3 regions of the Shewanella carassii genome follow, and region 2 is predicted to be linked to each of the others. Evidence: riboswitches for the same ligand, from Rfam matches in the RefSeq annotation. Region 2 holds a riboswitch; each other region holds the start of a gene.
The links. Region 2 has a riboswitch for lysine ahead of lysC (lysine-sensitive aspartokinase 3). Riboswitches for the same ligand answer to the same signal wherever they lie in the genome.

Region 1: another riboswitch for lysine. It lies ahead of K5621_RS17290 (Na+/H+ antiporter NhaC family protein); the one in region 2 lies ahead of lysC (lysine-sensitive aspartokinase 3).
Region 3: another riboswitch for lysine. It lies ahead of K5621_RS06760 (Na+/H+ antiporter NhaC family protein); the one in region 2 lies ahead of lysC (lysine-sensitive aspartokinase 3).

Annotation. Positions count from the first base shown of each region.
Region 1 covers NZ_AP024618.1:3,850,472-3,857,492, forward strand. Annotated here, with positions in the region: gene K5621_RS17285 (HlyD family secretion protein) at 1-1,075, shown strand, start outside; gene K5621_RS17290 (Na+/H+ antiporter NhaC family protein) at 1,159-2,739, opposite strand; lysine riboswitch at 2,828-2,999, opposite strand; gene K5621_RS17295 (oxidative stress defense protein) at 3,206-3,913, opposite strand; gene rimO (30S ribosomal protein S12 methylthiotransferase RimO) at 4,148-5,572, shown strand; gene K5621_RS17305 (ribosome alternative rescue factor ArfA) at 5,610-5,834, opposite strand; gene K5621_RS17310 (substrate-binding periplasmic protein) at 6,153-7,013, shown strand.
Region 2 covers NZ_AP024618.1:832,978-839,998, reverse strand. Annotated here, with positions in the region: gene K5621_RS03915 (winged helix-turn-helix domain-containing protein) at 1-1,051, opposite strand, end outside; gene rluA (bifunctional tRNA pseudouridine(32) synthase/23S rRNA pseudouridine(746) synthase RluA) at 1,260-1,937, shown strand; gene asnC (transcriptional regulator AsnC) at 2,046-2,507, shown strand; gene K5621_RS03900 (succinylglutamate desuccinylase/aspartoacylase family protein) at 2,561-3,667, opposite strand; gene lysC (lysine-sensitive aspartokinase 3) at 3,657-5,024, opposite strand; lysine riboswitch at 5,161-5,338, opposite strand; gene K5621_RS03890 (DUF3293 domain-containing protein) at 5,424-5,855, opposite strand; gene arcA (two-component system response regulator ArcA) at 6,414-7,021, shown strand, end outside.
Region 3 covers NZ_AP024618.1:1,469,281-1,476,301, reverse strand. Annotated here, with positions in the region: gene K5621_RS06770 (M3 family metallopeptidase) at 1-2,062, shown strand, start outside; gene K5621_RS06765 (GGDEF domain-containing protein) at 2,180-3,343, opposite strand; gene K5621_RS06760 (Na+/H+ antiporter NhaC family protein) at 3,421-4,992, opposite strand; lysine riboswitch at 5,074-5,272, opposite strand; gene K5621_RS06755 (electron transfer flavoprotein subunit alpha/FixB family protein) at 5,363-6,286, opposite strand; gene K5621_RS06750 (electron transfer flavoprotein subunit beta/FixA family protein) at 6,287-7,021, opposite strand, start outside.

The DNA of each region.
Region 1 (7,021 bases), 1.4 Mb from region 2:
TTTCCGCATTCCACTCAACAAGTGGAGCGTGCCCACCGCCGTGCTCGGCGGAGTAGTGCTGATAGGCACCTTGATTTTGTTGATGAACTACAACCATCCCCATACCGCCATGGGCAGCCAGATGTATGTCACCACCCCGCTGATCCCCTCGGTGCGCGGCAAGGTCATAGAAGTGCCCGTCACCCCCAATAAACTGCTGAAAGAGGGCGAGTTACTGTTCCGGGTCGATCCGACTCCTTATCAGACAGAAGTCACCCGGCTGGAGGCCAGCCTGGAGCAGGCTAAACAGGCGGTATTGGGGCTGGACGCCGCCTATAAGGCCGCCGAGGCCAGTCGCATCAAGGCCGAGGCCGAACGGGACAGAACCCAACTGGAATATGAGCGCTACCGCAGCGGTTTTGAAAAAGGCGCCTTCACCCGTGCCGATGTCGACAACCGTCGTCAGTACTATCTCGGCGCCCAGGCCTCAGTAGAGGCGGCCGAGGCCGAAGCCCGGCGCGCCAAGCTGGCACTGGAAGCCGAGTATCAGGGGCAAAACACCCAGGTGGCCGAAATTGCCGCCATGTTGGAAAAAGCCAGATTCAATCTGGAGGAAACCAGCATGCGCGCCCCCTCAGACGGTTATGTGACCCAGTTGACCCTGAGACCGGGAATGATGGTGGTGCCCATGCCCCTCAGGCCTGTGATGACCTTTGTCCATCAGGAGGAGCGCTTCTTTGTCGGCGCCTTTAGGCAAAACTCGCTGCTGCGGCTGAAACCCGGTTTCAAGGCCGAGCTGATCTTCCGCGCCCTGCCGGGCAAGGTGTTTCAAGCCGAAGTGGTCGAAGTGCTGCCGGCCATAGGTGAATCTCAGGTGCAGGCGCAGGGGCAGCTCTATGGCTCGTCACAAATTCGCCTCAACGGCCGACCTCTGGTGAAACTCAAGCCGCTGGATGATCTGAGTCAGTATCATTTGCCACTGGGTACCAATGTGGAGATCGCCATCTATTCCGATAGCTTTGAGCATGTATCAATCATGCGTAAGGTATTGATAAGGATGAAAAGCTGGCAGAACTATCTCTATCTGGATCACTGAGACTCCTTATCTTCGCGAGCCTTTGGCAAGAGTAAAAAGCCCCCGGAAAAACTCCCGGGGCTTTTTGGTATCCCATCTCAGCCTCAGCCGATGGCGGCCTCGGGAGCCGCCTGGAAGCGCCTGGCGTGATAGAGGCAGAAGAGTGCAAACCAGGCGGCACTCACCAGGAAACCGGCCAGGGTGGAATGCAGCAGCCCCATGGCCAGATAACCCAGTGCTGCCCCGAAGGCGACGGTCAGGGCATAAGGCAACTGGGTCAACACATGATCTATATGGTGACAGCCGGCGCCGGTGGCCGACAGAATACTGGTACTGGAGATGGGCGAACTGTGGTCGCCAAACACAGCACCGGCCAGCACAGCCGACAGCATGGGCAGCAGGAGTTGGATATCGCTGGCGGCGGCCATATCTCCGGCGAGTGGCAACATGATACCGAAAGTGCCCCAACTGGTGCCTGTGGCAAAGGCCATGGCGCAGGAGAGCACAAACACCACCACAGGCAGCAGCCCTGTGGGCAGGTTGCCGTTAGCCAGGCTGGCGAGATATTTGCCGGTTTCCATGTCACGCACCACGGCGCCTATGGTCCAGGCAAACAGCAGTATGTTGATCGCCGGCAACATGGCCATGACGCCTCTGGGGGCGGCGCGCAGCCAAGTGGCGATCCCAAGGCCGAGACGCAGAGCCAACAGGCCGGACACCGCCAGGCTGCAAAGGGCGCCATAAACCAAAGATGAGCCCACATTGGTATGTTCAAAGGCTCCCAGCACGCTGAAGGCCTGACCATTGGCGGCCAATACCTGGGCCCCGGAGTCCAGCATGAAATAGATACTCGCCGCCGTCAGTGTCACTATCGGCAACACCATATCCAGCATGCCGCCGCGGCTGTCGGCCGGGGCTTCCATATCCAGCCCGATTGGCCGGCCCTTGGATTCATCCCAGAGCTTGCCTTCGAGCGCCCGCTGCTCATGCTGTCGCATCGGCCCAATATCCAGTTGGAAGGCGATGACCACCACCACCATGATCAGGGTAAATACCGCATAGAGATTCATGGGGATCATCTGCACAAAGGCGGCGATCGGGCTCTGCTCTGTCACCCCATGGGCCACGAGTATGCCGCCCACCAGGGCGATGATATAGGCCCCCCAGGAGGAGATGGGCATCAATACGCATACGGGCGCCGCAGTCGAGTCCAGCAGATAGGCCAACTTGGCGCGGGAGATCTGGAATCTGTCGGTCACAGGGCGGCAAATGGGCCCCACCGACAGGCTGTGGAAGAAGTCGTCAATAAAAAAGGCAAACACCATCAAGCCGGTGAGCGACTTGGCGCCCTTGCGGCTCTGGCAGCGCCTGGCGGCCCATTCGGCGAAGGCCCGGGTCGCACCCGAGGCGGTCATCAAGCTGATAAGCCCACCCAGCAGCAGCATAAACAGCAGCATATTCAGGTTATCGCTGTTGGGAGCACCATCGACCCAGAAGATTTTCAGCACACTGTCAACCAGGTAGCGCAGCGATTGCAGCGGTGAAAACTGCTGCAACATCAGGCTGCCGACGACTATGCCTACCCCAAGGGAGAGCAGTACTCTACGGGTGATGATCGCCAGCGCAACCGCCAGCAGAGGAGGAACTATGGACCAGGGAGAGTCCGCAAAATGCATGATATTCATGATCTCTTTACACCTAAAACAACTAAGGTGGAGATCTACCGATAGGATCGAAGAAACTCAGACCAAGGAGGGCAGAAACTTCTCAGCTCCTTCAGGTAGCGCTCCATAGTGGATGACTATGGCAGTCCTGCACCTATTAGATACAGAACCAGCAGTCAGGTTTGATGACCTGGCTACTTCGGCGCCGACTCCTTTCCCCGGGCCTCAAAGGCATCACCCTCTTCCCGGTTACTCTTAGGCAGCGCGCCTCTACTCAAAGGTATTCGACTGGCATTCTAACTATCACGGCCCCAATAGCAAGCTGGATTGTGCCTCTGGCGGTAAATATCCCGCTAGGCGGGCATTAAGCCTAGGGGAAGTGACTCATGTCACGGCCTAGCAATACCGGCACCGCTTGTTCACGAGCCACGGTTAAAAACTGCTTCGCTGCATCAGCGAGCCGGCGGCTCTCACCCGAATGCTTACTTCAGTCACGCAGCTTGTAGCTGACCTCTACCCTGTCGGAGAAGGTTACCTGGCCATACTCATAGCTCTGGTTGATAGCGCCTTCAGCCATCATGGCGGCCTTGTACATCACTGGGCGCACCGGGCCTTGGTCGAAATAACGAATCGACCAGACGCCATCGAGTTTCTCGCCAAATCCGGCCGCCAGCTCACTGGCCTTTTGCTTGGCATCTTCAATGGCCGCCTGCCGCGCCTGCTTGCGCATCTCGGCTTCTTTACTGGACTTGAGGTTGATCTGGTTCACCTTGTTGATCCCGCCTATTAACGCCGAGTCCAGTATGGGATTGAGCTGATCCAACTGTTTCACCAACACGGTCACACTACGACTGGCGCGATACCCCTTGAGCTCGGGCGCCTTGTCCTTGAGGTAAACATACTCAGGTTGCAGATTCAGATTGGCGGCGGCAATCGACTCCTTAGCGACCCCGGCCTTGAGCAGGCGCTCGATAAAAGCGGCCACAGCCTTGTCGGATGCGGCCTTGGCCGCCTTGGCATCAGATTCGCTTAATGACACTTCAACATGGATTTCGGCCATATCGGGCTCAACCTGTATCTGGCTGACGCCTGTGGTTTCCAGTAGAGGTCTATCCTGAGCCAGTACTGAGTGGCTCATCAGAGTAGCGGGTAACAATGCGCCTATCAGCGCCAGATTCAGCAGAGATTTTTTCATCTTGGTTCTCCAAAAAGTTCGCTTCGTTGACCATAGAAACGCAGCCAGCTGCCAAAAGGGTTAAAAAAATCAAAAAATTTTTCAACGACGTTTTGAAGCGGCAACCGAGATGGCAACATAGAACATAAATCAACCAGTCCAACTGTACCTTTTTATTGGCTGAGGTATAATCGCCGCCAATTTTACCGGCACCCAAGCGTGCTCCATCAGCTTTAGCATTGCGGAAAACAGCTCTTGAAGAAATCAGTCGACATTTTTGATCCCAAGCAGACCACGACTCTGGACACTCCGGCCAAGACTCTGGCACAGGGAAACAGCCCTGCCGAGGCCCAAACCAGCGGCAATCGCATCGGCTTTGTCAGCCTGGGCTGCCCCAAGAACCTGGTGGATTCCGAGCGGATCCTCACCCAACTGCGCATCGACGGCTATGAGGTTACCAACAGCTATGACAATGCCGACCTGGTAATAGTCAACACCTGTGGCTTTATCGATGCCGCGGTGGAAGAGTCGCTGGATGCCGTGCGTGAAGCGCTGGAAGAAAACGGCAAGGTGATAGTCACCGGCTGCCTGGGCGCCAAGGAAAACCAGATCCGCGAAGTGCATCCGGATGTACTGGAGATCACCGGCCCCCACAGCTATGAGGCCGTGCTGAACCATGTGCACAAGTATGTGCCCAAGCCGGAGCACAACCCCTTCACCTCGCTGATCCCACAAGCCGGCGTTAAGCTGACCCCCAAGCATTATGCCTACCTGAAGATTTCCGAAGGCTGCGACAACCGCTGTACCTTCTGCATCATTCCGGCGCTGAGGGGCGATCTGGACAGCCGCAGTGTCGGCAGCGTGCTGGATGAAGCCAAACGCCTGGTGGAAAGCGGCGTTCAGGAAATTCTGGTCGTCAGCCAGGACACCTCGGCCTACGGCAAAGACAAGGGCGGCCGCACCGACTTCTGGAACGGCATGCCGGTGAAGCAAGATATCACCACCCTGGCCCGCCATCTGGGCAAGATGGGTGTGTGGGTACGCCTGCACTATGTCTACCCTTACCCTTGGGTCGATGAGCTGATCCCGCTGATGGCCGAAGGACTGATCCTGCCCTATCTGGATCTGCCGCTGCAGCACGCCAGCCCTCGCGTGCTCAAGATGATGAAGCGTCCCGGCCGGGTCGACCGCCAGTTGGACGCCATCAAGAAATGGCGTGAGATCTGCCCGGATCTGGTGATCCGCTCAACCTTTATCGTTGGCTTCCCCGGTGAAACCGAAGAGGATTTCGAAATCCTGCTGGACTTCCTGCGTGAAGCAAGGCTGGACCGAGTGGGCTGCTTCAAGTACTCGGAAGTCGATGGCGCCGTGGCCAATACCTTGGCCGAGCTTATCAGTGAAGAGGTCAAGCAGGACCGCTATGAGCGTTTCATGCAGGTGCAGGCCGAGATCAGTGCCGAGCGGCTGGCGCGCCTGGTAGGCCGTGAGCTGGATGTCCTTATCGATGATGTGGACGAGGAAGGCGCCATTGGCCGCTGCTATGCCGATGCGCCTGAAATCGACGGCATGGTATTCTTAAACGGTGAAGTGGAACTAAGCCCAGGGGACATGGTGCGCGCACTGATCACTCATTCTGATGAGCACGATCTGTGGGCCGAACTGGTGCAGATGCCGGAATAAACTCTCCCAACACCTTGGAGAAATCTTTCTTGAGGTGTCAGCAGGGTGAAAAGATTAGAGTCATTAAATCAAAAGGGGCAACACCCTGTTGCCCCTTTCCATTGCGTCCTTTACGACTGTATGATCCTTTGCCCTTCTTCGGCTTCTCGCTGCGACAGCGAAACAGTGAACTGGTCACCACCGCCTTGAGGGCGTTATCTTTGATCTGTCCACGACCGGATTCATGCTCCAGCAGTGCAGTCTGCTTAATATGTTTGACCATATCGGCTCCTTATTTCAATTGGATGAGACTTGCCCGACTATACCGGACAAAAATCGCGCAAATACTACTCCCTTTTATCCACAACACCAACTCCTTCTTCCCTGTCGCAGAAAATTTTGCTCGGCCAAAAACCTGGGCCGGACATTCGCGAGCGGCAGCATAGATCCTGTAACTGACTCTGTATACAAACAGGCCAAGCCGGTCAATAATCATGCGAAATACTATAGCCCAAAGTACAATGTCGAACGGCATATTAATCATGTTATTAAAAGCACTCGAGACTCAGTCTGTTTCAGTCAATCCGGGAGGTTTTGTTCTGTGACAATCAAGTTCTGTTGTCTGGCACTGCTGGCTATCGTTTGTTCATCACAAGCGCTTGCCGCCAAAACCTGTGAGCTAACCATGGGCTATCGCACCAATGCCCGGCCCCCCTTTATTGCTCAGGCCCCGGATAACAGCGGCCTCTATCTCGGCCTCTATCAAGAGGCGGCAGCCAGAATAGGCTGCAGTCTCAAGATTATACGCGCACCTAAAAAGCGCATCCTTCGGGAAATCGCCAAGGGTAATATCGACTTCTATCCCGGACTGGCCTTCTCCCAGGAACGCAACCGTTATGCCTATTTCATTGCCAACGGTCTATCTGAACGCTATATCGGCGTCAGTCGCGATGACCTGAGTGATATCACTTCGCTGCAGCAACTGGTAGACAAGCAGCTGGTGCTGCTGATCTCTCCCGGCAGTTATCAACTCGGGGGGCTGCCGGATCAACTGATAACGCGAACCCCACCTGATATGGGCACAGACTCGGCGATAGCCTTTCTCAAACAGCATCAGGGCGATTTCTATATTTATGATGAGTCCAGTCTGAAATATTGGCTGGAAAGCCATCCACAGCGCGGGCTGAAACTGCATCCAGACTGCTGCGAACTCCCGCGTCAGGGACACCTGGGATTCTCACGCAAGAGTCGTTATTTCAATGCCCGTGTCAACCCAGACTATGTTGCCGACGAGCCACTCTCCATCGACAACAACCCTAAAGAATTGCGACCGGGCAGCATCGCCTATGCGTTACAACAAGCACTGCAGAACATGGCCAGCAGTGGTGAGACCGAGCGGCTCTTGCAACACCATATGCAGCTGAGCCAGGGTTCGACCAAGATGCCTCACTCCCACGGATAATAATGATC
Region 2 (7,021 bases):
TGATACTGCGCAGCACCGCCAGACTGTGACCGTCGGGAGACAAAGCCAGCGCATAGTCGCCGCGCCCCACCACATGAGGTTGACTCAACTGCTGACGCCGGCCATCGCTGAGGCTGAGCAGAAAAATGCGTTTGAAGCCTTCGACCCCATCGGCATCGACATAAAACAGCGAGCGGTTCGATGGGCTCCAGGCGATGCTGGTAGACTGTGTCGTCTGATGACACTGGCTGACTATGCGGCTGCGCATCCCTTCGTCAGTCAGCTCTGTCAACATGATACGGCAGCCCTGAGTTTCACTGAACGCCAAATAAGCCAAGGCCTTGCCATCGTGGCGCCAGGCCGGGTAGCGCAGACTGTAATCACCCACAACAGGAATGGTTTTGATGACCCTGTCGCCGAGTGACATCAGCTCAATATGCCATTTATCGGCGTTCAGTTCCCGATAGGAAAACGCCAGCATACTGCCATCGGGGGACAGACTGGGGTCCACCTCCTGACCATTGAGTGAAGTCAGTGGAGTCAGACGCCGGATGGCCACATCGGTCAACTCAAGCTGGGGGTTTTCCCGGGCCGGTGCCAGATAGAGCCAACTGGCGATACCCGCTGCCAGCACTCCGAAGGCGCCGCCCCAATAGCCCCACTTGCTGCCGCCTGCAGCTATCTTTTGCTCAGTCTCGGCACCTATCGGTTTTATTGGCAAAAGTTCGTCCGGCGAATCGTCATCGAGTGTCGTTTCACGCACTTTCGCTATTAGTACATAGCCCTGTTTGGGCACAGTCTTGATAAAACGTGGCGCTCTGGGATTATCCTGCAGATGCTGGCGCAGCAAACCGATAATGCGGTTGATGGCGTTATCCGTGATAATACCGCCGTGCCAAACCTCCTGGATCAACATCTCTCGGGTCACCAAGGTGTTGGCATGATGGATAAGACACAGCAATACCTGCATCACCCTGAGTTCGAGCCGTACTTGAGCCTCTTCGCGGCTCAACGTACTCATCTGAGGGTCAACCAACCAATCTTCCAACAGGTAACCTGAGCGCCTTCCCATACCAATCCATTTCCAATTCAAACACTAAGATACTAATTGCCGCGGTTGTAAAAGAGAAGTAAAGCACTCAAATTAACCCAGGTAAGATATGGACAAGCCCCATGATGCTCTGCGTTGGCTTACGCGCCTGGATGCAACAACGCCCAAGAGCTTGCATCTGCCGACAGCCGCGGTTATCTTTGCCGTCCATTTTCATTGAGGCCATGACATGTCAGATTTTGTCTACAATCCACCAACCGAGCCTTGGCTGGATATTCTCTACCAGGACAAGGACATCATAGTCATCAATAAACCTTCGGGACTGCTCTCGGTTCCCGGACGGGATCCGGCCCATCACGACAGCGCCTATGCCAGAGTGTTGGCCGAACATCCGCAAGCACAAGTGGTTCACCGCCTGGACATGGCCACCTCGGGCGTACTCTTATTGGCACTGAGGCGCAGTGCCGAGCGTGAGCTGAAACGCCAGTTTCGAGACAGGGAAACCCAAAAGAGTTACTACGCCAGAGTCGCCGGTCATATCAAGGCCAACCAAGGCAGTATAGAACTGCCACTCATTTGCGATTGGCCCAACAGGCCCAGACAGAAAGTCGACCATCAAGTGGGTAAGCCGTCACTGACTCACTATGAGGTGATCAGCAAGGGACGCTATTCAACTCTGGTCAAACTGATCCCCATCACAGGGCGTTCACACCAACTCAGGGTGCATATGATGGCGCTGGGCCACCCCATTCTGGGCGATGGTTTCTACGCCGACTCCTGGGCAAAAAGATTGGCTCCCAGATTGCTGCTGCATGCCGCCAGCCTCAGCATCAAGCATCCCTACTCGGACGAACCCATGAGCTTCAGTGCACCTGTGCCTTTTCTCGCGCCCGAAGGTGAGCAATAACGGCTAACGTCACCATAGATGTTGAGCCAAAAGTCGCCATAAGACTGGCAATTTTACAATAAAACACGTAGATTCATGCCTGATTATAAGCAATTTAGGCGTGATGCTGTGGATACATCATTTCAAAGAGATCAACTGGACAATCAGATCCTGGAAGCCCTGATGCAGGATGCTCGAACCCCTTTTGCCGAGCTGGCCAAACGCTTCAGCGTCAGCGCAGGTACGATTCATGTCAGGGTCGAAAAGATGAAACAGGCCGGTATCATCACCGGAGCCCAAATAACAGTTAACCCCAAGGCTCTAGGCTATGATGTCTGTTGCTTTATCGGCATCAATCTCAAGAGTGCCGGTGATTATCCCGCCGCCATCTCCAAGCTCAATGAGTTGGAAGAAGTAGTCGAAGCCTACTACACCACGGGCAACTACAGCGTATTTGTCAAAGTGATGTGTCAGTCCATCGATGCCCTGCAGCACGTATTGATTAACCGTATCCAGTCGATAGATGAAATTCAGTCCACCGAAACCCTGATCAGCCTGCAGAACCCGATTGTCAGGGCGGTAAAACCCTAACATCTGATCCGATTAGTTAAAAAAAATGGCCCGGCTTATCACCGGGCCTGATTTTAATCAGAAACAGAAAAGTAGTGGGTCATCACCTTGTAGAGCTCAGTCCCTTGGTGCACCGACGCCGATGCAAAATGCAGCACGGGGATCACATCCTCATTGAGTGAGAGCCTGGTGACTTCAGTACCGACATCGACTCGGTCGAGCCTGAGCATATTGACCAGAGGTGTGCCCGCAGCCAAAGGTACTCCCGGCTCGGCCAGATACTCCACCATCCCTGCCATAGGCGCGTGAAACTTTCGATAGTCTTTCAGCAAACAAGCAAAACGTGGCATCACCTCGGGCTGTATGCGCTGGGTTATCGCTCCCCTATGGCTCAAATAACTTAATATCCCTTCCGCATCCCGGCTGGCATCGGCAAGATCGATACGCTCCTGGCTGCCAAGCTCCAAGGTAAAGGCTGACACGGCGACTCTCAGATCTCGCCCCCGGCTCTTGGCATAATCGCTAAGTTGCCACCAGGGATTGAAGGCCGCTTCATCCATGGCGCCACCAAAACCTTTGGGCATTACCAAGGTGTAGGGAATATGAAAGTAGCTGGCTGCGGACAACTCATATTCGGGGCAATAGAGGTGTTTACAGGACTTGGGGCCGGTGTGCAGATCCAGCACTATGTCAGCGCCGTGCGCCAGTTTCTGCAGATTGAGCGCCAATCTCTGGCCGGTCGTCACTCCCCAAGGATTGGCCAATGCCTGTTCACAGTTGCCAATAAGAAGCTGACGAAAAGCATCAAACAATACCTGCTCCTGCAGCTCACTATACTGCGGATACCAGTCATCCAGGTGGACGGCCTGATCCAGATAGGCTCGGTTCCAGTTGATACCTGTGATGGGGTCGAAGCGGCCCAAGGTAAACTCACCACTTTTCTGGTTGATCCCCAAGGGGTTGGCCAGAGGCACCAGAGTGATATCCCCCAGAGGCGGATGCGCCTTGAAGTACTGCAGCAACTGCAAAATCACCGCATTGCCCTGCACCTCGGCGCCATGCACATTGGCCTGAATATAGACGCTGGGCGCCGAATGACTGGAGCCTTTGAAGCGATATATGGGGATGGTCAGAGGCTGACCTGCGGCCAGCTCCCCAACCTGCAGGTGTTCAAGCTGCATCCTGAGCACCTTCAAATAAGTTGCGATGCAAAGCGGCCACCACATCACCGGCTTCGGCTTCAGACACCAAGACACAGAGATTGTGTGGACTGGCGCCCTGACAGATCATTCGGACGTTATGGGGTTCGAGCACTTCAAATACCCGGCGACAGATCCCGGCAGTAGTGGCTATCTTGTTGCCTATAATGGCCACCAGGGCCAGCTTGTCTTCCACCCGCACCCGGCAGTGTTGCGACAACTCCTGCAACAGAGCTTCGGTCAGAAGCCCCTTACCGGCCGAATCTGAGCCTGTTTTGTCCAGCGTCAGCGATACATTCACCTCTGAGGTGGTAATGAGATCGACACTGATCTTATGCCGCGCCAAGATAGCGAAGGTTTCGGCCAAGAACCCCTGGGCATGCAGCATCTGCAGACTGTGCAAGTTAAGCAGGGTCTGATCTCGTCTCACGGCAACGGCCCTGAATACCGGCTCATCATCCACTTGGTGGCGGATCCAGGTGCCGCCTTTTTCCGGCGCCCGACTGGAACCGACAAACACTTGGATCTGTTGACGCACCGCCGGCAAGATGGTGGCAGGGTGCAACACCTTGGCGCCAAAAGTAGCCATCTCGGCCGCCTCATTAAAACTGATTTCAGCAATGGGCCTAGCGTTGGGAGCCAGTCTGGGATCTGTGGTGTAAATTCCTTCTACATCGGTCCAGATCTCCACCGCATCGGCTTCCAAAGCCTCAGCCAATAGGGCCGCGGAATAATCACTGCCGCCACGCCCAAGGGTAGTGGTTCGCCCCTCGGCATCGGCACCGATAAAGCCCTGGGTCACCAGCAGTTGTTGCTCAAGCAAGGGTTGTAATTTCTCTGTCGCCAGCCGCTTTAGCTCGGCAATTTGTGGTTCGGCCTTACCGAAATGGCTATCGGTACGCATCACCTGACGCACATCAAAGGCGCAGGCCTTGGCACCGCGTTCTCTCAAAACCGCGGCAAACAGTGCTGAAGAGCATTGCTCACCGAGGGACAGGATCTCATCCACCATAGCATTGCTCGGCGCCTGCAACAGCTTGGCACTGAGCGTTGCCATGCGGCTGAGCAAAGCATCCAGCGCCGCGGCTACATCGGCCGGTCTGCCGAGTTTATCCAGAATTGCGTATTGAATGCTGGCTATCTCTTTCAATAGCCTGAGACGACGCTCGTCCCCCATGTCTGCCTGGGACAACTCCACCAGCAGATTGGTCACACCTGATGAGGCACTCACCACAACCAAACGAGTAGCCGAATTTCCCAGCACAATATCGGCACAGCAATTCATCGCCTGATAATCGGCGACCGAGGTACCGCCAAACTTGGCAACAACTAGGGACATCAGCGCATTCCCCCGCAGGCAGGAGACAGGGAAAGGTTGACAACGAGAATAGATTTCATGAATTAAGCTCCGAACAGATAACGTTCGAAGAGCCTGGTGCTGAGATAACGCACCCCAAAGTAGGGAAAAAGCGATCGTCACCAGAAGCTCTCCACCAAAAACCAGGTGACAGCCGCCAGGATTCAGCCTGACCAACCGACCGGAGAGCGTTACCAATGCGCATCCCGACCTCGGCGTTAATCTCCCTCATGAGCCGTCATTGGAAATTGGCTTCCTCTGACTCACTACCTAGTTAACGCACCTCTTCTGTTCCTTTCTCTCAAAAGGGATTAAAAAATTAGCAATAAAGCCCTTATGAAGTCAATGCTAATTTGCACCCGATGAAATTTCCTCAACTCATCAGTCACTGAGCTCGGGTAACTCATTAACCAGTCTAGCCCTGTTTTTAAATAACCCGAGTTCAACTTCACACTCTCCCCTAAGGCAGGGCACTAAGGTTAATATGCCATTATTCACATAGTAGAGAGCGTTTTGATGGTACTTTAACGCCAACTCGATTGCTGCGGTCTTATCCAGAAACAGAGCCCAACTTTTCTCCATATGACTGAGATCCTCAGCCGCCCCTATGATCGCCCGGTAAGGTATGCCCAACTTATCAATATCACCTTGTAATTGCCGATCGAGAAGACGATTTTGACTGGAAGTCAGTTTTTGCCCCAAGGGATTATGGGCGGTGACAATAGCGAAAGGTATGGTGGAAGAAAACGACTGAGTCAATAAAAAGCATGCGCTCTGGTAGCATTGCCAGAGACTTTCAAATGCAGCATCCATTGTAGTATCTGTCTCTAATTAACCGAATTCATTCTAGCAAAGGGTTACAAAATCCCCTAGTCTCGTGAGCAAGCTCACAGTAAGGCAGAATGTAAAATGCTTAAGTTTCAACACTCAACATAAAAACTTGTGATGCGGATCATAGTTAACCATTAATTTGTTAACATTTTATTTGTTAACAAATGCCCAATCCTAGTACAATGTAATGTATCGATGAAGGCTTAGAGTTAAGCGTGTGACCCGGCTAGCGCCATTACGCGACAGCATAAGTCTCTATCGATAACGACTCTGTACCAAATGTAATCTGGTTTTAAGATAACGTTTTTAGAATTTCCAAGCCTTTCAGGAACTAAATCCCACGACTGGGAATCCTAGATTGTACAGTTCGCGCCTCTCCCAATTGGAGAGCATACTTTGCTAATCATGAAGTGTGTTGCCGTTTCATTTCAGTTTTGAACAGCACTTACGTGAACCCTGTGAATGTTGGCGTTTTAGGTATTAGAACGGAGCGTCACCCGCGCTCATGGTTAGATAAACTGATTTAATTAGGTAAATAACATGCAAAACCCGCACATTCTGATCGTTGAAGATGAAGCCGTTACCCGTAACACGCTGAGAAGTATTTTCGAGGCAGAAGGTTATGTGGTGACCGAAGCCAATGATGGCGCAGAGATGCACAAAGCCTTGCAAGAAAACAAGGTGAACCTGGTGGTTATGGATATCAACCTACCGGGTAAGAATGGTTTGCTATTGGCGCGGGAGTTGCGCGAAATCAACAATATCGGTTTGATCTTCCTTACCGGTCGTGACAACGAAGTGGACAAGATCCTTGGTTTGGAAATCGGTGCCGATGATTACATCACCAAGCCATTCAACCCTCGCGAGTTGACTATTCGTGCCCGCAACCTGCTGACTCGCGTCAACAGTTCAGGCATTGAAATTGAAGAAAAGGCCGCCGTTGAATACTACCGCTTCAATGGTTGGAGCCTGGAAATCAACAGCCGTTCTCTGGTGAGCCCACAGGGTGAATCTTACAAACTGCCACGTAGCGAATTCCGCGCTATGCTGCACTTTGTGGAAAACCCAGGCAAGATCCTCAGCCGCGCTGAGCTGCTGATGAAAATGACCGGCCGTGAGCTCAAGCCACACGACCGTACTGTCGATGT
Region 3 (7,021 bases), 640 kb from region 2:
CACCAATCTGGCAAATGCTGAAGCCACCCAAAACAACCCGCTCTTTGCCAAGAGCACCTTGCAATATCAGGCTCCTGATTTTCGCCTGATCAAAGATGAGCACTTTAAGCCTGCACTGGAAGCCGGTATTGCCGAGCACTACCAGGAAGTGTTGGCCATTGCCAACAACCCAGAGAAACCCACTTTTGCCAACACTATCGTGGCGTTGGAAAAGTCCGGTGAATTGCTAAACCGCGCCTCAAGCGTCTTCTATAACCTGACCAGCTCCAACTCCAACCCTGAACTGCGTAAAATTCAGGGTGAAATGGCGCCCAAGATGGCGGCCCATTCAGACAACGTCAATCTCAACCCAGAGCTGTTTGCCCGCATCGACAGCCTCTACTCTCAGCGTCAGCAACTGGGCCTGAGCAGCGAGGAAGTGCGCCTTATTGAGGTGTACCACCAACGCTTTGTGCTCGCCGGCGCCAAGCTGACCGAGAACGAAAAAGCCCAGATCCGCGCCTTGAACGAAGAGCAGTCCAAGCTGGTGAACGAATTCCAGCAACGACTGATGCGGATGAACAAAGAGATTGCCGTAACTGTGGCTAACGTTGCTCAATTGGAGGGTCTGTCCGACTCGGCCATTCGCAATGCCGCGGCCGATGCCAAGGCCGCCGGTCTCGATGGCCAATACCTTATCAGCATCACCAACACCACTCGCCAGCCTGTGCTGACGCAGCTGAAAAACCGAGAGCTGAGAAAGCAGATCTGGGAAGCCTCGGCCTACCGCGGTCTTGAAGGTGAAAATGAAACCGCCTCTCTGGTGGCTCGTCTGGCGCAGCTGCGCGCCGAGCGTGCCGCCCTGCTGGGCTTTGATAACTGGGCCAGTTACCGTCTGAGCCCACAAATGGCCAAGACGCCCGAGGCCGTCTATGAGATGTTCGGCTCCATGGTGCCGGCCGTTGTCGCCAACACCCAGAAAGAAGCCGCCGATATCCAGGCTATGATCGACAAGACAGGTGGCAATTTCCAGCTCAAGCCTTGGGACTGGGCCTTCTACGCCGAGCTGGTGCGCCAGGAGAAGTATGATCTGGATGAGGCCAGCCTCAAGCCTTACTTTGAATTCAATCGAGTGTTGGAAGACGGTGTCTTCTTTACCCTCAACCAACTCTATGGGGTGACCTTCAAGCCTCGGCCGGATCTGCCGGTTTATCACCCAGATGTCAAAGCCTGGGAAATGTTTGATGCCGATGGCAGCAGCATGGCCATCTTCTACGGCGACTATTTCGCACGTGAAGGCAAGCGCGGCGGTGCCTGGATGAGCTCTTTCGTCAACCAGAACCTGCTCAAGGGTGAAAAGCCTGTGGTGGTCAATGTAATGAACATCAAGAAGGCGCCGGAAGGCGAAGCCACCTTCGTCAGCTATGATGAAGTAACCACCATGTTCCACGAGCTGGGCCATGGCACTCATGGTATGTTCTCCAAGGTGACTTACCCTAGCCTGTCCGGTACTGCAGTATCCCGTGACTTTGTCGAATTCCCATCCACCTTCGAAGAGGACTGGGCCGGTCATCCACAAGTGTTGGCCAACTACGCCAAGCATTACCAAACCGGTGAACCTTTACCCAAGGCGATGCTGGACAAGTTGCTGAAGTCCCGCAGCTTCAACCAGGGCTTCGACACCCTGGAGTATATGGCCGCCGCCCTGGTAGACATGGAATGGCATTCGCTGGACAAGGATGCACCGCTGCAGAATGTGGCCGAATTTGAAGCCAAGGCGCTTGAAAAACACGGCCTGAACATTGAAGCCGTGCCACCACGTTACAAGTCGACCTACTTTGCCCATGCCTTCCCGGGTGGCTACAGCGCCAGCTACTACGCCTATATGTGGAGCGAAATCCTCGCGGCCGATGCCTTTGCCTATGTGCAGAGCCAAGGCGGCCTCAAGCGGGATATCGGCATGAAGTATCGCAAGACTATCCGCGAAGTGGGTAACAGCGTGCCCCCTATGGAAGCCTACAAGAACTTCCGCGGCCAGGAGCCGACAACCGATGCCCTACTCAAGCGTCGCGGTCTGCTCTGATAAGTGAGCGCTAAAAACCGTTAACAGCCAATAGCCTGGAGATGCAAAATTGCAGCCCCAAGGCTTAAATCAAAAACACCTGGGTCTTTCGCTCAGGTGTTTTTTATTGCGCCATGTTCAAGTCACTGTACTGCTTTCGGCCTCACGAATACAGTTGCGACCCGCATCCTTGGCAGCATAAAGCGCTGTGTCGGCAGCGTGAAATAATGCTCCCGGCTCACTCCCCGCTGGGGCGCAGGCCAAGCCTATGCTGACGGTCACCTTGAATGCCTGCCCCTGATAGACCAGGGCTAGGGCCTCTATTTTTCGCCGCAGGCGCTTGGCGAGCCCCTTAGCCTGCTCGGCATCCATTGAAGTCAGTAGAATCGCAAACTCCTCACCACCATAGCGAGCGGCTATTCCTCCCTGAGTCTCGGCGCGAATGATCCGCCCCACTTCCGCTAGGCACAGATCCCCGGCCCGGTGGCCAAAGCTGTCATTGATTTGTTTAAAATGATCCAAATCCAACAATAACAAGGCCCGAGGTTGCCGACTGTCGAGTCTATCCAGCTGTTCAATGAAGCTGCGCTGATTGTAGAGTCCGGTAAGAGAATCCGTTCGACTGAGATGCTCAAGCTGCTCGGAGTAATCTTTGAGTTGCAACCTAGCTGTCAGTTGCCGCCAATACTCCCTATGATGCAGTCGACAAAAACGAAAGGTTGGATACACAGATACCATCAACAAGCCACCGGCCAGAATATCATGCGCCTGGCCCTGCAACGTCATGGCGAGCCCTAAAGGCAGGGGAAAACAGAGCAGGAATAGCCTGAGCTGACGTAGATCAATGGAGAGAGAAATACTGATAAAGGCGTAGAGTACGCCACAGATCATCAAGCTAGGCTCTCTAAGTGCGGTAAATTGCTCCCCATTGAGGATAAGCGCCATAAGCACCGACCAACTGAGGGCATTGAGCACCAAGCCAAGACTCAGTCCCCAATCGCGGCTTTCAAAGGGATAGCTGGCTCCACTCGTCTCATCGCAATTCACGCTGGATGAAGCGCGGCGCACATAGAGCCAAACTCCCAAGGCTCGGATCACCGCCGCCGATAGCAATAAGAGTGCACCTTTAACCATCTCACCCCAGACTATGGGTTGCGGCAACAACGCATTAAAGGGCATCAAGAGCAACAGCCAACAAAACAGATAGACAAAGGCGCCGGCAGCCATACGCCAGCTTAAATCATGGAGGAATGCCTGCCTGGCCTCCAACTGATATTTCACGGGGATATCCAAGGCTGACATACACCTCCAACTCAAGCGATTTACTGAATTATAGGCAATAAAAAACGCTGCCTCGGCAGCGTTTTTCAGTTGGCGGATTAGGCCGCACTATTCTTGGGCTGCTGCCACTTGAGCCACACCAGAGCCAACAGGAACAGTATGCAGCTACAGGCAAGCCCGAGCCATACCGACTCGGTAAAGCCGAGTACTATATAGCCGCCGAGGGAAATAACTGCTACCAAGACCGCATAGGGCAACTGAGTCAGCACATGGTCGATATGATGGCAACTGGCACCTGTGGATGACAGAATCGTGGTGTCCGATATCGGCGAGCAGTGATCGCCAAACACAGCACCGGAAAGCACGGCGGCCAGCATAGGCAACATCATACTGCTGTGGCTGCCCATGGCCATATCGGCAGCAATCGGCAACATGATCCCGAAAGTGCCCCAGCTGGTGCCGGTAGAAAAGGCGGTAAGCCCTGCCAAAATAAATAACACGGCCGGCAGCAAGGCAAAGGGAATATTGCCACTGGCGAGACTGGCCATAAACTTGCCGGTTTCCAGTGAGCCAATGATCCCGGCTATGGTCCAGGCAAACATCAGAATATAGATGGCCGGCAACATAGAGCGGGCACCCGAGGTGAGCGCCTTGAGGATCATCTTGGCTTCAATCTTCTGGATAAAGGCCAGCAGCAGCGTTACCACCAGTCCGATGGAAGCGCCAAAAAACAGGGACGAGCCCACATCGGTTTTCTCAAAGGCGCCTATAATGCTGAAAGGCAGGCTTTCTGCCGCCAGGGCATCGGCGCCGCTGGAAACCATAAAGTAGAAGGTCGCCACCACCAAGACACCTATGGGCAGGAACAAGCCGTGCACCTGACCGGTTTCCGCCTCGGGCAGATCGGCATTGGCGCCGGGCGGCAGTCCCTTGGACTCATCATAGAGATTGCCTTTACGGGCGTTGAGCTCGTGTTTGCGCATGGCGCCAATATCCAGCTCCATATAGGCCACACACAGCAAGAGCGCCAGAGCAAATAAGGCATAGAAGTTCATCGGGATCATCTGCACGAAAGCACTCAGATGCCCTATTTCAGTAAAACCATGAGCCGTGAGAATACCGCCGATAAGGGCAATAATATAGGCGCCCCAGCTGGACACCGGCGAGATAACGCACACGGGCGCCGCGGTAGAATCCAAAAGATACGCCAGTTTGGAGCGGGAGATATAATATCTGTCGGTCAGCGGTCTAGCGATACTGCCCACCACCAGGCTGTTGAAGTAGTCATCGATAAACACCACACAACCGAGAAACATGGTTAGCAGCTTGGCATCACGACGATTGCGGATATGCTGTCTGGCCCAGTTGGCAAAGGCTCTGGCCGAGCCACTGACGGTGATCAGTGCCGTGATCATCCCCAGCAGCACCAGGAACCCCAGAATATACAGGTTCCAGGCATTAAAAGCGCCATCATCCCAAACCAGGGAAAGCACCCTTTGCCCCAGATAAACCCCGGTATCCAACACCGACCATTGATTGAGCAACAAGGCTCCGATCAGTATTCCTAACCCCAGCGATAACAACACCCGCCGGGTGAAGATCGCCAATAAAATTGCCACAACCGGCGGCAACAAAGAGAGTGCCGAGTCGGCATAACTTAGTACTGTCATTGAGTCTTGTTCTTCGTTAAATACGAATGGAGGGCAACTGAACTGGTGGGAAAAGGCAATAACATACCGAGTAGCACCTGTCCTTTCAGTAGCGCTCCATAGTAACGTCAATCTGTCATCCCGACAGAATATACTATGGCAGTGCTGCCCCTATTTGGTAACAGCCCCAGCGGTGGACCTTGATGAGTCGCAACCACTTCGGCACCAAATCCTTTCGCGATACATAAACGGAATCACCCTGCTTACCGCTACTGATATTTAGTGCGCCTCTACTTCTCAGGACGCCTGATGTCAGGCGTGACGCACATAAAAACATAGGCGGCTTTGAGGATGCTACCCCAAAGCCGCCTATCGTGACCTAGATCACAGATTAAATCAACTCGTTCAACTTGGGCACCACATCAAACAGGTCCGCTTCCAAACCATAATCGGCCACTTGGAAGATAGGCGCTTCAGGATCTTTGTTGATGGCCACTATGACTTTTGAGTCCTTCATCCCGGCCAGATGTTGAATCGCCCCGGAGATACCCACAGCGATATAAAGCTCGGGCGCCACAATTTTACCCGTCTGACCGACCTGCAGGTCGTTGGGAACAAAGCCGGCATCTACGGCGGCCCGTGATGCACCTACGGCGGCGCCCAGCTTATCGGCCAACGTCTCCAGCATGGCAAAGTTTTCGCCACTGCCCATACCGCGACCACCGGAAACAATCACTCTGGCGCTGCCAAGCTCCGGACGAACCGACTCGGTTAGGCTCTGGGACACAAAGCTGCTCTTGGCTTCATATACGCTGTCGAGCTGGTGAATGTCGGCAGTCCCCGTCTCGGCAACGGCGTCGAAGGCGCTGGCGCGCACAGTGGCCACTTTCTTGTCATCCAGACTCTTAATGGTCGCCATGGCATTACCGGCATAGATGGGACGAACATAGGTGTCGGCATCAATCACCTTGGTGATCTCAGAAAGTTGAGCCACATCCAGCAAAGCCGCCACTCTAGGCAGAATGTCCTTACCCAGGCTTGAGGCTGCAGCCAGGATATGGCTGTAGTCGCCGCTCAGCGACAAGATAAGCTCACCAATATTGTCGGCCAAATGAGCACCATAGGCAGGGTTATCGGCCAGCAGTACCTTACTGACGCCTTCAAGCTTGGCGGCGGCATCGGCGGCGGCCTTACAATCTTGACCGGCAACCAGCAGGTGAATATCACCGCCTATGGCCTTAGCCGCGGCGACAACTTTGGCCGTATCCTGTTTCAGGCTGGCATTATCGTGTTCTGCAATTACTAATACGGCCATTTAGATCACCTTCGCTTCGTTTTTCAACTTGTCCACCAGCTCCTCAACGGAAGCCACCATCACACCTGCCTGACGGCTGGCCGGCGTTGCCACCTCAAGCACCTGTACGTGCTGCTTGAGAGTCACCTCCAAATCTTCAACACTCAGGGTCTCCAACGGCTTACGCTTGGCCTTCATGATATTGGGTAGAGAAGCATAGCGGGGCTCGTTGAGACGCAGATCCGCGGTGACCACGGCAGGCAGAGGCATAGACAGAGTCTGCAAGCCGCCATCCACTTCCCGGGTGACCAGCAGACTATCGCCTTCCAACTTCACTTCAGATGCAAAGGTTGCCTGGGGCATACCGGCAAGCGCCGCCAGCATCTGTCCGGTTTGATTGTTATCGCCGTCGATAGACTGCTTACCGAGCAGAATAAGTTGCGCCTGTTCTTTGTCCTGCACCGCCTTGAGCAGTTTGGCAATAGAAAGGGGCACCAGCTCTTCATCGGTTTCGATGTGAATGGCACGGTCGGCGCCCAGAGCCAATGCGGTACGCAGTTGCTCCTGTGCCGCCTTGGGACCTATGCTGACAACGACGACTTCAGTAGCACTGCCCGCTTCTTTCAGACGCACGGCTTCTTCTACCGCAATCTCACAAAATGGGTTCAACGCCATTTTCAGGTTGGCTGTTTCAACGCCTGTGTTGTCGGCCTTGACCCTGACCTTCACATTGGCATCGACCACACGTTTTACTGG